3 regions of the Alteromonas sp. ABH4_452 genome follow, and region 2 is predicted to be linked to each of the others. Evidence: predicted binding sites of a transcription regulator. Region 2 holds the regulator's gene; each other region holds the start of a gene.
What was found. Region 2 encodes sigma-54, which starts transcription at its own class of promoters, with help from an activator protein. Its sites were predicted from a motif close to GTTGGCACGNNNNTNGNNT; they were not measured.

Region 1 (4,645 bases), 710 kb from region 2:
GGCGGCTTGAAAGGCAAAGTAGACGCAGATAATTTGGTATTTGCGCTAACGGCGAAGTAGACATTTTTAAGATCCGTTGCCAATACGAAGCGCTGAAGTAGTTACTTTTTAGTTTGCGTTTAGCGCTGATTAACAGAGCGACATTTACGTAATGCATACTATGTCTGCTAATGCGACTTGCTTAAATAAATGGCTATAGGCCCAGCAACGCCTCAACCCCAAACAATATTGCACCTATTAGACCTCCGACGATGGTACCGTTTATGCGCACTTTTTGTAGGTCACGACCAATATTTAGTTCTACCTGCTCAGCCATTTCACGTTCATCCCAACTATTGATGGTATCGCGTATGTGACGGGTTAGAAATTCAGCCAACTCAGGCGCCATATATTTAGCCGCTTCTCCAATGTGTTTATTAAACGCTTTTGCTAACTCACTGTCTTGCGTTAACGTTATGCCCAAATCTTTCAAAAGGCCCGACACCTTTATTTCTGCTTTACCATTTTGCGTTTCAAGCGACGTTAAAAGCCATTGATGGAATTTAGCCCATGATTGCTGAACGTATGCGTTTAACGCTGGGTCATTGATGAGTTTTTCCCGATAGCTGTTTACCTTCTTCTCCATTAACGGACTGTGCTGTAATTCGTAAAGAAATTCGTGTACTTGCTCATCGAACGCATGGCGAATAGGATGGTGCTCATCTTCGTATATATCTTCTAAGATACTCGAAACCGCTTTAACAGCGATGAGAGCCCCCTGCTCGCTTAGCCAGCTAGACGGCAATAGCTTTTCAATACGACTGTATTCGGTTTTTAGCCATACCACTAACGTGTCTGCTATATATATTTGGGTTTCTGGCTCTGCAAGCAGCGTGGCTAACTTCCCTAACACCCTATCAAGCACAACTTGGTGCTGGCGCTCCTTCGTAACAGCGCTCAACGAGGTTGCCATCAATTGCCCAAGATCAAGTTGTTTAATGCCCTTCTGCGCAGTTTTAGCAATAAATGCTTTTACGGGTTTGTCATCAAGTACACGTAACACGCCGGCAAAGGCGTCACATAGAAAGCGACTTAAGCGAGTAGCGTTTCTCTCTTGTGACAACCATCTTCCAGCGCCCTTCGCAGGGTCGCTGTCGCGAATCAGTTTTTCTATTGCTTCGGGATGAAAGAACTTCTCTTTAACAAACAATGATAAGTTATTAGCGATAACGGACTTGTTGCTAGCCACGATATTGGTGTGAGGAATGGGGTACTTCGCAGGGATTGGCTTAAATAGTGCCGTCACAGCAAACCAATCAGCTAGGCCACCTATAAGCGCCGCCTCACTCGCCATCTTGATAAGGCCTAACCACCATGCACCTTGTAAGTCTGGATAAAACTTGGGAAGTAAAACGGTGAAGACAAATACACCAGCAGCAAAAACCAAACAGGCCAATGCGAGCCTTTTGGCTTTGTTGAGCTGTGCATATTTGTCCGTCATAAACTACTCCGTTTAAATTACTCGTTCACCGTCTTGGTCAATTAATGGTGTACCGTCTTCTTTAGCAAAAGGGCCTTTTGGCCATACCGGTAAAATATCCAATACAGCTTCACTAGGGCGACATAGTTTTACTGTTTCTTTCGCGTTATCAGCAACAGCATTATCTTCATTTGCGTCGGAAGATAATGAAGCTGTTTTTTCATATTCATGTTTAGGAATGCAAACAATAGGCCTATTCACTAGGATAGGATGCTTCAGCATGAGTTCGAAGATAGCTTCGTTACTGACCGACTCATCAAGCACCCCTAACTCAGCCGCTGGCGACTTTGTTGTCCTAAGCGCTTGTCGAGGGGTCAAGCCTGCTGCATGCAATAAATAGCTCAGCTGCTCGCGCTCCCACCCTACACTTAAATACTCAATAACCTCCACGTCATATCCCGCAGCTCTAATCACTGCAAGTACATTTCTAGACGTTCCACATTCTGGATTGTGATAGATCTTTATCATCGTTATTCACCTCAACAAAAAATAAAACTATAAATACCAACATACTGTTTAAGTTCGAAGACAGTCACCTAATGAGGCTAAATACCCAGCCTGTACTTCGTGGACACACACTTGCTCTTCTGCAAACTAATCACTTCACGCCTGTACTTCGTGGACACACACCCAAATAACTACCTGTACTTCTTGGACACACACTTAAAAGATGAAATTAGTAACTAAAAGGTATCTACTAAAATTAAAGTGTCTGTCTCTTTCTGAATTTCGGTACATTTGATTGTAAATGGTTAAATTCGCCATCTATTGGCAGATGTGGCTACAAAGTTATCTATTACGTCATCAAGCCTTCTTAAATCAGTTAACAAATATCTTTAACCCACTGATTTTAAATAACTTTTATTGATGGCACGATATGTGATAAATGCATATCACTAACACATCTTAATTTGTGTTTAGAACGAAAACTTTAAAAGCGTGCTATCTAAAGTATATAAAAACCATTAAGGATATTAGAATATGAAAAAGTCGATAATTGCCAGTGCTGCTATGTTGCTCTCCGTTTCTCTACTAAGTGGCTGTGTCATCCATGTCGGCAATGCAAACGCTTTGGAAGGCAGTGATTTCAGTTCAATTCTGGGTAATATCGACATTGCCGAAGGAAAGCATGCTGGGGATATATCTTCGGTTAATGGCAACGTAGAAATTAATGATCACGGCGGCGCAGATGAAGTTAGCATTGTTAATGGAAACCTAGAAATGGGTAGCCATGTGACTGTCCGAAATATTGATATTGTAAATGGCGATGTGAGCGCAGATACGAACCTGAGTGTGGTTAAGGGGATCGAGACGGTAAATGGAAATGTTACGCTTCCTGGACAAAGCATGATTGGCGCTAGCGTTGAAACTGTAAACGGTGATATCACCGCTGTTGATACAACCATTGAGAAACACATCAAAACATTAAACGGCGATATTACGTTATCTGGCTCATCTCACGTTTTAGGCGATATCATATATAAGGAAAGTGAAAGCTCTTGGGGTAAAAAGTCGGATAACAAACCCACGCTATCAATTAGTGCCTCTGTTACTGTAGATGGCAACATCATTTTACATCGCCCTGTAAATTTAGATATTGAGAGCGATGAACTAAAGCAAAAAATCGTTGTAAGCTACGGCGGTGCAAAGTAACGTAGCCGCTTTAACAACAAGGCTTGATGTTTCGGAAATACATGACTGAACATGAAAAAATGCTTGCTGGCGATTTATATTACCCCTCAGACAAAACCTTAACGGCGTTGCGTAAGCAATGCCGTATTCAATTAGACGAGCTTAATGCAACTTGTCAAAGTGACCACAAAAAGCGTACTAGATTGCTAAAACAATTGTTTGGCAGCACAGGAAAAAGACTATACATCGAGTCTTCGTTTAAATGCGATTACGGCGAAAATATTTACGTTGGCGAAAACTTTTATGCCAATTTTAATTGTGTCATTTTGGATGCGGCAAAGGTGACCATTGGTGACAACTGTATGATTGCGCCTCAAGTAGGGCTTTATACAGCCACCCACCCTATAGACCCCGCGCAAAGAGCAACAGGTATAGAGTTCGCCAAGCCTATTACTCTCGGTAATAACTGCTGGATTGGTGGGATGGCGGTAATAAACCCTGGTGTGACATTGGGTGATAATGTGGTTGTGGCTTCTGGCGCGGTGGTAACCAAATCTTTTGGAGATAACCTAGTCATAGGCGGTAACCCAGCCAAAGTAATCAAAGAGATTGAACCCTTCGCTCAAAGTGTTTAACGATTTAGCCGATGGCTTTATGAATGGAAGCTTTTATGAATGAAAGCATATGTAGACGGCATTTTTTTGAACAAAGCTTTTCTGAAAAAGGCCTTTTTCAACGAACTCACCATTCCCTCTAATCACTCAATCGATTGTATTTGTTGAAATAAGAAGTATTAAAAGGCCGCGGATGTAACCAATAAAGCGGCCTTAAATTGATGTCGAATACAACGAAACAAGACAAGGCTAGTAAACTTACGCTAGCCTTATTCACCGTATTATATACACCCTAACAAAATGCTAGCTTTGTTAAGCCTTAATCCCAGCTGGGCGCAAAATCGGGGTTAACAATACGTTCGCCATTATCCAGATCATCAATAAGAACAAGCTCTTCTTCACTAAGTTTAACCCCACCATAAGCTAAATTTTCCGCTAGGTGTAATTCACTGGTTGATGAAGGAATCGCGTAAATGTGACGTTTTTCCATCCACGCCAATACCACTTGCGCCGGCGTAGCATTATGGTCTTGAGCAATGTTTAAAAGCGTTTCGTCTTTCATTACTTTTCCCACAGCAAACGGCATGTACGCGGTAGCTCTAATGCCTTTTTCCTTGCCAGCTTCCACTACTTTTTTGTTTTGCATGAAAGGATGTATTTCAATTTGATTGGTGTACATTTCGCCTTCACCTAAAATTTCTTCAGCCTTGTTTAGCAAATCGATAGTGAAATTAGATACCCCTATATGACGCGTAAGTCCTAGCTCTTTCGCCTTGGCAAGATTGCCTAAGTAACTCTCTAGTGAAATATCATTTCCTGGATACGGCCAATGAATGAGAAGTAAATCTACATACTCTAGCTTCAGCTTTTCTAAGCTTTC
Region 2 (4,645 bases):
GAGACTATTCGTCTTCGTTAAATCTGCCCTCAATCAGCTCTTCAATGGCAGCAAGTGCATCGACCGCATCATCACCATCGACAATAACATCTACCTGTTCACCTTGGTGACTTTCCAGCATCATCAAGCCTAAGACGCTGCTTGCATCGGCTTCTTTATCGCCTTTTTTCAAAATGATTTTGGCATGAAACTGATTAGCAAGCTTAACCAATTGCGTGGCTGCTCTGGCGTGTAAGCCTAGTTTATTGACGATTGTAAGCGTTTTTTGAATAGTCATTACTGGTTCAACTCTCTGTGACGAATTTGAACATCAGGGTGTATTTCGCTGAACGTTTTCGACAAGGTTTGGGCAATATAGACTGAGCGGTGTTGGCCGCCAGTGCAACCGATAGCCACAGTCACATAGCTTCTATTGTTGCGTTCTAAATGGGGAAGCCATGTGGTCATCAAGTTTTGAATCTGCCAAATAAATTTGGTTACTACGGGTTGTGAGCCTAAAAATACTTCCACGGGGGCATCTAACCCAGTTAAGTGTTTAAGGTCTGGCTCCCAATGCGGGTTAGGTAAAAAACGCGCGTCAAAAACGTAGTCAGCATCTTTAGGTATGCCGTGTTTAAAGCCAAACGACTCAAAGACAAGAACAAGGCGTGAACTTTTCTTACCCAATATACGTTCACGGATCAATTCGGCGAGTTGATGTATTGTTAGCTTGTCTGTATCTAGGTATAAATCGGCGCGTTCAGTAATTGGCGCAAGAAGCGCAGACTCCGCCCTAATAGCCTCCGATAGAGACTTATTTAGCTTAGCTAAAGGGTGAAGACGGCGAGTTTCGCTAAAACGCTTAACCAGAACGTCATCGCTTGCGTCAATGTACACTATAGTCATCGACCAAGAAGAAGGCAGGTAGTCTAGAATCTCTACCAAGTCGTCAGGGTTTTTGGGTAGGTTCCTAACGTCAATACTTACCGCAACTTGATCGTATTCATCAACAACAGTATGGGTGAGGGTGGGAAGCAAATTTACTGGGATATTATCAACACAGTAATAACCTAAGTCTTCCAATGCGCGAAGTGCGACAGACTTACCAGACCCCGAACGACCACTGATTATGATCAGCTTCACCTAAACTCTCCCTTATATTCTGGTTTCATCACATACGAGTTGTCGAATAAAGCGCCTACCTATGAGGTGTAGGCACTTTTTGTTTAACTTAATGCAGAAATAATTTCGTCGCTGGTTGTTGCACGACGTATTGTTTTAATCGTTTCTTTGTCGCTTAGCTTACCGGCTACGGTAGCCAGTGTCTGAAGGTGTCCTTCGGTTTGCTCTTCGGGAACGAGAAGAGCAAAGAATATGTCTACGGGCTTTTCGTCTAGGGCATCAAAGTTGATAGCTGGTGTACTTGTTACAACGATTGCTATTACCTTCTCAAGGCCGGCCAAGCGACCGTGAGGCAGTGCTATCCCGTTACCAATACCCGTGCTACCCATACGTTCTCGAGCCATCAAGCTATTTAGAACCGTTGCCTGGTCGATGTTGTCGTTATGCTTGGCAGCGATATCAGCGATGATCTCAAGAATTCGCTTTTTACTATTACACTGAACCGCACACTCGGTGCGGTCCAGACTTACGATGGCTTGTATATCCATGCTCAATTAACTACTAATGTTTTTTCAGTTTTTCCTTATGCTTGATTACCTGCCGGTCGAGTTTATCAACCATGCTGTCAATCGCCGCATACATGTCGGTATTTTCTGAGGATGCGAATACTTCAGCGCCACTTAAATGAACAGTCGCTTCAGCTTTTTGATTTAATTTTTCAACGTTCAGGATGACATGCACATTAGAAATGTGATCAAAGTGACGTTCAAGTTTGCTGAACTTCGTATCGACATAATTACGCAAAGAGTCGGTGATTTCGACATGATGACCAGTAAGGTTGATTTGCATATTTCGTCTTCCTTATATTATTAAGCCCGTTTAAATAAGGCTTTTGCGTTGGTTCGACGGCGGGATCGACAATGATTCCCGGTATTTTGCTATTGTTCGCCGAGCGACTTTTATGCCTTGCTCGGCCAACAATGAAGCAATCTTGCTATCACTTAGCGGCTTGCTAGGATTTTCCGCAGCCACTAACTTCTTGATCAATGCACGAATCGCTGTAGATGAACACTCACCACCTGACTCTGTTGCTACGTGGCTTGAGAAGAAATACTTCAATTCGAAGATGCCACGGGGCGTATGCATATACTTCTGCGTTGTTACACGCGAAATAGTCGATTCGTGCATATCTACCATTTCTGCGACATCATTTAGCACCATTGGTTTCATCATTTCCGGGCCGTGCTCAAAAAAGCCCATTTGCTGCTGCACAATGCAATTTGCAACCTTCATTAAGGTATCGTTGCGAGATTCAAGGCTCTTTATGAACCACTTGGCCTCTTGCATGTGTGAGCGGATGAATTGTGAATCGCTGCTGTTCTTGGCACGACGACTCATCGCTGCGTACTGTTGGTTTACGCTTAATTTAGGCAGACTGTCGGGGTTCAGCTCAACCACCCAACGGCCATTTTTCTTGGTTACTGAGACATCAGGAATAACGTACTCAGGCTCTTTAGTAACTAAAGCACTACCTGGGCGAGGATTCAAGGTTTGAAGTAAACGCATTGCTTCGCGCAGCTGATCTTCTTTCAATCGGCTCTTACGCATTAGCGTGCGGTAGTCTTTACTGCTCAGTAAGTCTGAATATTCCTCAATAAGCTGCTTCGCTTCAGCAAGCCACGGTGTGTCTTCTGAAAACTGGCGCAATTGCACCATAAGACACTCTTGAGGTGTACGAGAACCTGAACCAATGGGGTCGAACATTTGAATGCGCTTAAGCACACACTCTATTTCGTCCATTTCGATAGGCTCTTCTAGATCATCGTCGTTGACCGCTTCTAAGATGTCGTCAAGAGTAACGGTTAAATAACCTGATTCGTCAATTGAGTCGATGATTGCTGTAGCGATAGCGCGGTCAGTATCTGAAAAATGAGTGAGGCGCATTTGCCAAAGAAGATGTTCTTGGATGTCTTCTGTGGTCTCACCTTGGAAGATTTGTTCATCATCATTAGATGGGCCAGGTGCAGGCGCGGAAGAAGCCGAATAATACTCATCCCAGGTACTGTCGATAGGTAGCTCATCGGGAAGATCATTCTTCTCCAGTGCATCTCCTGCTTCTAGCGTATCGCTTGATGCAGAAGCGGTCGCTTCAGCAGCGCTATCGTCACTATCGACATTATTCTTTTCTACTTGTGGCTCGTCGTTACCTTCTTCCACTTCTAAAAGCGGATTAGAATCGAGGGCTTCTTGTATCTCTTGCTGGAGATCAAGCGTAGAAAGCTGCAGCAGTTTAATAGCCTGCTGAAGCTGAGGTGTCATGGTAAGTTGTTGGCTAAATTTTAGCTGTAAAGATGGTTTCATCTACGTCTTATTTAAATGCTCTAAATTAAATATACCAGAGCGAAACTGAAAAATGACAATTCGGTTACACTAACTATAGCCTGAATTGTTCGCCTAGGTATACGTCCCTTACTTTTTGATTACTTAAAACCTGTTCCGCAGTTCCTTGCGCAATAAGCTCGCCATGACTCACAATGTACGCTTTTTCGCAAACATCCAATGTTTCGCGTACGTTATGGTCCGTGATAAGGATACCAATACCCCTATCTCGCAGATGCTGTATTATCTTCTTTATATCATTAACTGATATTGGATCAACACCGGCAAATGGTTCGTCTAACAAAATAAATTGTGGTTTTGCTGCCAGAGCTCGAGCAATCTCTACGCGACGCCGTTCTCCCCCTGACAAGCTCATGCCCGTACTATTACGTATATGGTTGATATTAAATTCATCAAGTAGGGCATCTGCTTCTTCTTCTTGCTGCTGTGAATTTAAATCTTTACGGGTTTGCAAAATGGCCATGATATTTTCATGTACCGTAAGCTTTCTAAATATTGATGCCTCTTGCGGGAGGTAGCCTATACCGCGGCGTGCGCGCTCATGCATTGGCTGGTGAGTAAGCTCATTATCATCAATTTCGATCTTGCCTTTGTCTAAGTTGACTAAGCCTACAATCATGTAAAAAGTGGTGGTCTTACCAGCGCCGTTAGGGCCGAGAAGACCAACAATTTGACCGGTAGACACTGAAAGGCTTACATCGCGAACAACCTGTCGCGATTTATACGATTTAGCAAGGTTTTTAGCGCTCAAAGTTGCCATTGCTATTCATTGTCCTCGTTGTCTTTCTTAGACGATGTTTTACGAATGGTGTCAGGAGTAAATACTGTGGTTACACGACCTTCACCATCTTCACCGGCACCACCCGTTGCAAGCAATTGTTCCGTAATCATATCGAACGTAATCTTATCACCTTGCACTTTACTGGTATCTTGCTGTAGCTCAGCATTACCCGCCAGAGAAATAGTGCGATTAATTACTTCATAGCGAATTTCATTGGCTTTCGCTGATACCGGTGTACCGTCTTCTAGTGATTGAGAATAGCTAGCAGGGTTGCCACGGGCGATAAATATTTCACGGCCGCTGCCATCTGTAGCTATTACTTCTACTTCATCAGCTTCGATTAGGAGTGAACCTTGGGTAATA
Region 3 (4,645 bases), 720 kb from region 2:
ATATATGGACTTCTTGCGTATGGAAGGCGAGTCGAACTTCCTCAACCTGCTTCCCCCGGCATCTCGTCAGGAACTCTTAGATAAATGGTATCAAAAGGCTAGCCCCGAACTCACTGACTATCTAGAGGGTGATTTTAATAGTTTCGAGCAGCCTTCAGGCATAACATTTGAAACGGAACGCCCGCTAAAAGAACTCTACCAATTGCTATCGAAGCACTTAGCTAGAGTTCAGCCGCAAGCCTCAACGTATAATAAACGCTTGTTATCAACCGAGCAGTACGAAGCGCTAGCGAGTTTAAACTCGCTCCCTGCCCAGCAAGCCACGCTGATGCCTGAAACAACCATGATTGTGGTAAAAGATGACCAAAATTCAGATAACATAGATGTGTTTACTGCCCTTAGGAACAGTGCCCACTACAATGTGAACAGTCTGTTCGAAGAAGAAGAAAATCGCGAGCCATCTAAAGACTCAATTACTCTGGTGCATGGAATTTTGGGTAGCTATCCCGATGCGTTTTGGTATATCAACGCTTCTGGCGTTAATGCGTCGATAGAAATGCTGAAGACAATTAAAAGTGAAGCTGATTACCAAGCTTTGCTCGACAATGTCGCTATGCGCCGAACAAACCCTAATTTTTGGGCCTTTAGCGACAAATTGATTCAGTGGTCTAGCGAGCACTACCCTATTGAAGGCGGCCTGCTCGACTATAATCGATTAGAAGATCGCTAAACCTTGCACTCTGTAACGTTTTACGCTTTTCTTTTGCAAAATACCTGTGCTAATGTCCGACCATTGGAAATGAAAGGACATTAGCATTCCATGCCCTATCAAACCGTTGCTTTAATTGGAAAACCTCAGCACGCTGCAACCCATGACAGCTTAAATATTCTTGCCGAATATTTATTAGCCAAAGGCTGCAAACTATTAGTTGAGGAAAGTATTGCTGAAGAGCTTGAAACTGAAAACGTCAAAAGCTGTAACCTTGTTACTATTGGCAAAGAGGCTGACCTTGCCGTTGTAGTAGGTGGTGACGGCAGCATGCTTGGTGCCGCCCGTGTACTGGCGCGTTTTGACATCCATGTTGTAGGCGTAAACCGCGGTAATCTTGGTTTTTTAACAGACATCCACCCTGATGATATCGTTCAACAGCTTGACCTTATCTTCAATGGAGAGTGCGTGGTTGAAGAGCGCTTCTTACTTGAAGTCGAAGTTTATCGGCACGAAAAGCTTAAAAGTAACAACTCTGCCGTAAACGAAGTGGTGCTGCATCACGGTAAAGTTGCTCATATGATGGAATTTGAAATTTATATCGATGAGCAATTCGTATTTAGTCAGCGAAGCGATGGATTGATTGTCGCCACACCTACAGGCTCGACTGCATACTCTCTTTCTGCCGGCGGCCCTATTATTATGCCAAAGCTTGATGCGCTAACTTTAGTACCCATGTTTCCTCATACACTGAGCAGTCGCCCCATAGTTGTTGATGCAGACAGTCAGGTATCGATGAAAGTGTCAAAGGTAAACAGTGATTCCTTGCAGGTAAGTTGTGATAGCCACATTGTTCTACCCGTATTGCCTGGCGATGAAATCCGCATCAACAAAAGCGTAGACAAGCTTCATCTTGTTCACCCCAAGGGTTACAGCTATTTTAACGTACTTCGCAAAAAGCTAGGTTGGGGCAGTAAGCTTTACTAGCCTCATTCCTTTCTCATCATTTCTAATGTGCATTTATTACATTAGCCTGTAGCATTTTCTTAATTGCTACAGGCTTGAAAAATAAAGATTTTTTAATCTTTCCCTATTTCTCTATTAAAAACGCGTACTTATAAAACTCTCAGATTTCGGCATACCCGTTGCAAATGTCTAGGTAAGTTGTTGGCACAGGGCTAGTGAGATTTCGGCCCCTTTTGATGTTTGACATCGTGCTGATTTATTTACATTCAATAGGAGATATCATGAGTAACACCAATATCAAATTTACAGCCCCAGGAATGGATAACGATGCTGCTGCCAAAACAATTAAGGTATTGGATCAGCGATTGGTTGCACTATTAGATCTACAGTTAACCTTAAAGCACATTCACTGGAATGTGGTAGGACCAAATTTTATTGGCGTACATGAAATGCTAGACCCTCAGGTAGATGCAGTACGCGAAATGACAGACACCATTGCCGAACGTATTGCAACCTTAGGCGGCGTACCAAAGGGCACACCAAAAGCCATTGTTGAAGGTCGCAGCTGGAACGATTACGAACTAGGAAAAGGTCTAGTACTTGACCACCTTAAAGCACTAGATGCTGTATATGATGGTGTAAATGGCGACCATAGAAAGGTGCTAGAGCTTCTTGGTGAAATTGACCCAGTATCGGAAGATATGATCACCGGTCAGCTGGCAGACTTAGAACAATTTCAGTGGTTCGTACGCGCACATATTGAATCTGGAAGCGGTGAATTGAAGCAATAAACATTATTATTGAATCGTAGATAGTTATCTGACTGTTAACAATTTAATTGAAGTTAAAATTCTGAAGGAGAGCTTAGGCTCTCCTTTTTGTTGTTTAGTTTTAAAAAACCGTTACAGCAGTCAACGTATTGGCTTGCTAGCTTTCTTCATAGATAGGCTTTTTGCTGTCGAATTTCACTTAGATTAGTACTATATAGATTTCTGTAAAAAACGCATTCTCATTAATTTCGTTTCTGCAGGTTACTCATAACCTCACATAACCATCAGAACTTATAACATTGATTTCTCTGCCTTTATTAGCTTCCTTTTTATTTTTAGCGTAATTTTTTCACGACTTAACTTTACACAGCCAAAATACTGTATATATTATCAGTTACTGTATATATCATCATGTTCAACTTATTCGAGTGTGGTTATGTTAGCGCATCTTTCTATTTCTAATTTTGCTGTTGTAAAACAATTATCGGTTCAACTGGAAAACGGGTTGACTGCAATAACCGGTGAAACCGGCGCAGGTAAATCAATTGCTATTGATGCGTTAAGCTTGTGCTTAGGCGAACGTGCCGACGCAAACGCTGTGCGTAAAGGAAGTACGAAAGCTGAAATCATCGCACACTTTTCTTTGAGCAATAACGCGTTAGCTAAAGCTTTTCTCGATGAACATGAACTTACCTCAGACGAGGATGAAAACAGCTGCTTTATTCGCAGAGTTATTTCTAAAGAAGGTCGTTCAAAAGCGTTTATCAATGGTACCCCCGCTTCGCTTCAGCAGTTAAAAGGCTTAGGCCAATATTTGTTAGCCATTCACGGTCAAAACACACACCTGCAACTGTTGAAAGAAGATCATCAAAGAGATCTAGTTGACGGTTACGCTAAGCATGATGAATTGTTAGCGCAAGTTGCCGAAACTCATTCAATCTGGCGTGATAAGCAACGCACACTAAAGACACTTCAAGAGCAAGCACAGCAGCGAGAAGATAGAATTCAGCTGTTAACCTATCAGGTGCAAGAGCTCGATGAATTTGCTATTGAAGAGGGCGAGTTCGAAGAGTTGGAAGTAGAGCACAAGCGCTTAAGCAATGGTCAAAGTCTTTTAGAACAAGCGCAGACTAGCGTGTACAACTTATATGAAAATGATGAGGGCAATGCTTTATCAGTGATTCAAAGCAGCATTGAGCGCTTAGGCGAATTAGAAGCCCATGATGCAAGTCTAACGCCTATGATAGCATTATTAAACGACGCGGCAATTCAAGTAGAAGAAGCTGCGGGAGAGCTGCGTAGCTACTGCGATCAATTAGAAATTGACCCGCTTCGTCTACAGCAAGTTGAAGCGCGCTATGCTAAGGCAATGGAGCTGGCACGTAAACATAGCGTTATGCCAGAAGGGCTATATCAACACCATCAAGAGCTAGCCGCTGAATTCAATTCACTATCTGAACAAGAAACACTGTTAGGTACACTTGAAGGCGAAGTAGAAGAAGCGCGAGCAACATACCTAACTGCGACCAAAGGGTTGTCTGAAAGCAGACAACGTGCTGCTGGTAAGTTAAGTAAAGACATTGAGGCTCAAATTCGACAAATGAATATGCCTCATGCAAAAGTAGATATTCAAATTCAGTACGATGAGCTTAAGAAGCCTGTTAGCTCAGGTCTTGATACTGTCGAGTTCAAAGTCTCTACCAACCCGGGTCAGGATGCAGACAAATTAGAAAAAGTGGTGTCAGGTGGTGAATTATCGCGTATAGGGCTGGCTATTCAGGTAATTGCAAGTGACAATCACGCAACGCCTACCATGATTTTCGATGAGGTAGATACAGGTATCAGCGGGCCAACTGCATCTATCGTTGGCGGCCTTTTACGAAAACTGGGCAAGCAGTCACAAGTAATGTGTGTTACGCATTTGCCACAAGTAGCTGCGCAGGCGCATAACCAGCTGTTCGTCACTAAACTCACTGATGGGGAAAGCACAGAAACTCAAATGCTACCGCTTACCAAGCAAGACCGTATTGATGAGTTAGCGAGATTGCTAGCCGGTGACAAAGTGACCAAATCGGCCTTAGCAAACGCAAAAGAACTGCTAAAAAGCGCAGCATCGAACTAAAATGCAGTTGATTGGTCATAGTTGTCAATGTAGCATGCCTTCGCGCTTGCAATAAAACAGCCTCGAAATTCGCCTTCG

Region 1: a site for sigma-54 is predicted at 2,386-2,404, ahead of ACYX4N_RS14370 (DUF4097 family beta strand repeat-containing protein). Genes of this name have one in related genera too.
Region 3: a site for sigma-54 is predicted at 1,876-1,894, ahead of dps (DNA starvation/stationary phase protection protein Dps). Genes of this name have one in related genera too.

The regions. Positions count from the first base shown of each region.
Region 1 covers NZ_CM149973.1:3,358,802-3,363,446, forward strand. Annotated here, with positions in the region: gene tmpT (thiopurine S-methyltransferase) at 1-60, shown strand, start outside; gene ACYX4N_RS14360 (DUF445 domain-containing protein) at 194-1,480, opposite strand; gene ACYX4N_RS14365 (arsenate reductase family protein) at 1,493-1,987, opposite strand; gene ACYX4N_RS14370 (DUF4097 family beta strand repeat-containing protein) at 2,501-3,172, shown strand; gene ACYX4N_RS14375 (sugar O-acetyltransferase) at 3,214-3,786, shown strand; gene dkgB (2,5-didehydrogluconate reductase DkgB) at 4,085-4,645, opposite strand, start outside.
Region 2 covers NZ_CM149973.1:4,069,748-4,074,392, reverse strand. Annotated here, with positions in the region: gene ACYX4N_RS17480 (HPr family phosphocarrier protein) at 5-277, opposite strand; gene rapZ (RNase adapter RapZ) at 277-1,122, opposite strand; gene ptsN (PTS IIA-like nitrogen regulatory protein PtsN) at 1,206-1,649, opposite strand; gene hpf (ribosome hibernation promoting factor) at 1,663-1,950, opposite strand; gene ACYX4N_RS17460 (RNA polymerase factor sigma-54) at 1,981-3,462, opposite strand; gene lptB (LPS export ABC transporter ATP-binding protein) at 3,536-4,261, opposite strand; gene lptA (lipopolysaccharide transport periplasmic protein LptA) at 4,264-4,645, opposite strand, start outside.
Region 3 covers NZ_CM149973.1:3,353,055-3,357,699, forward strand. Annotated here, with positions in the region: gene ACYX4N_RS14330 (fatty acid cis/trans isomerase) at 1-730, shown strand, start outside; gene nadK (NAD(+) kinase) at 821-1,696, shown strand; gene dps (DNA starvation/stationary phase protection protein Dps) at 1,957-2,466, shown strand; gene recN (DNA repair protein RecN) at 2,882-4,567, shown strand.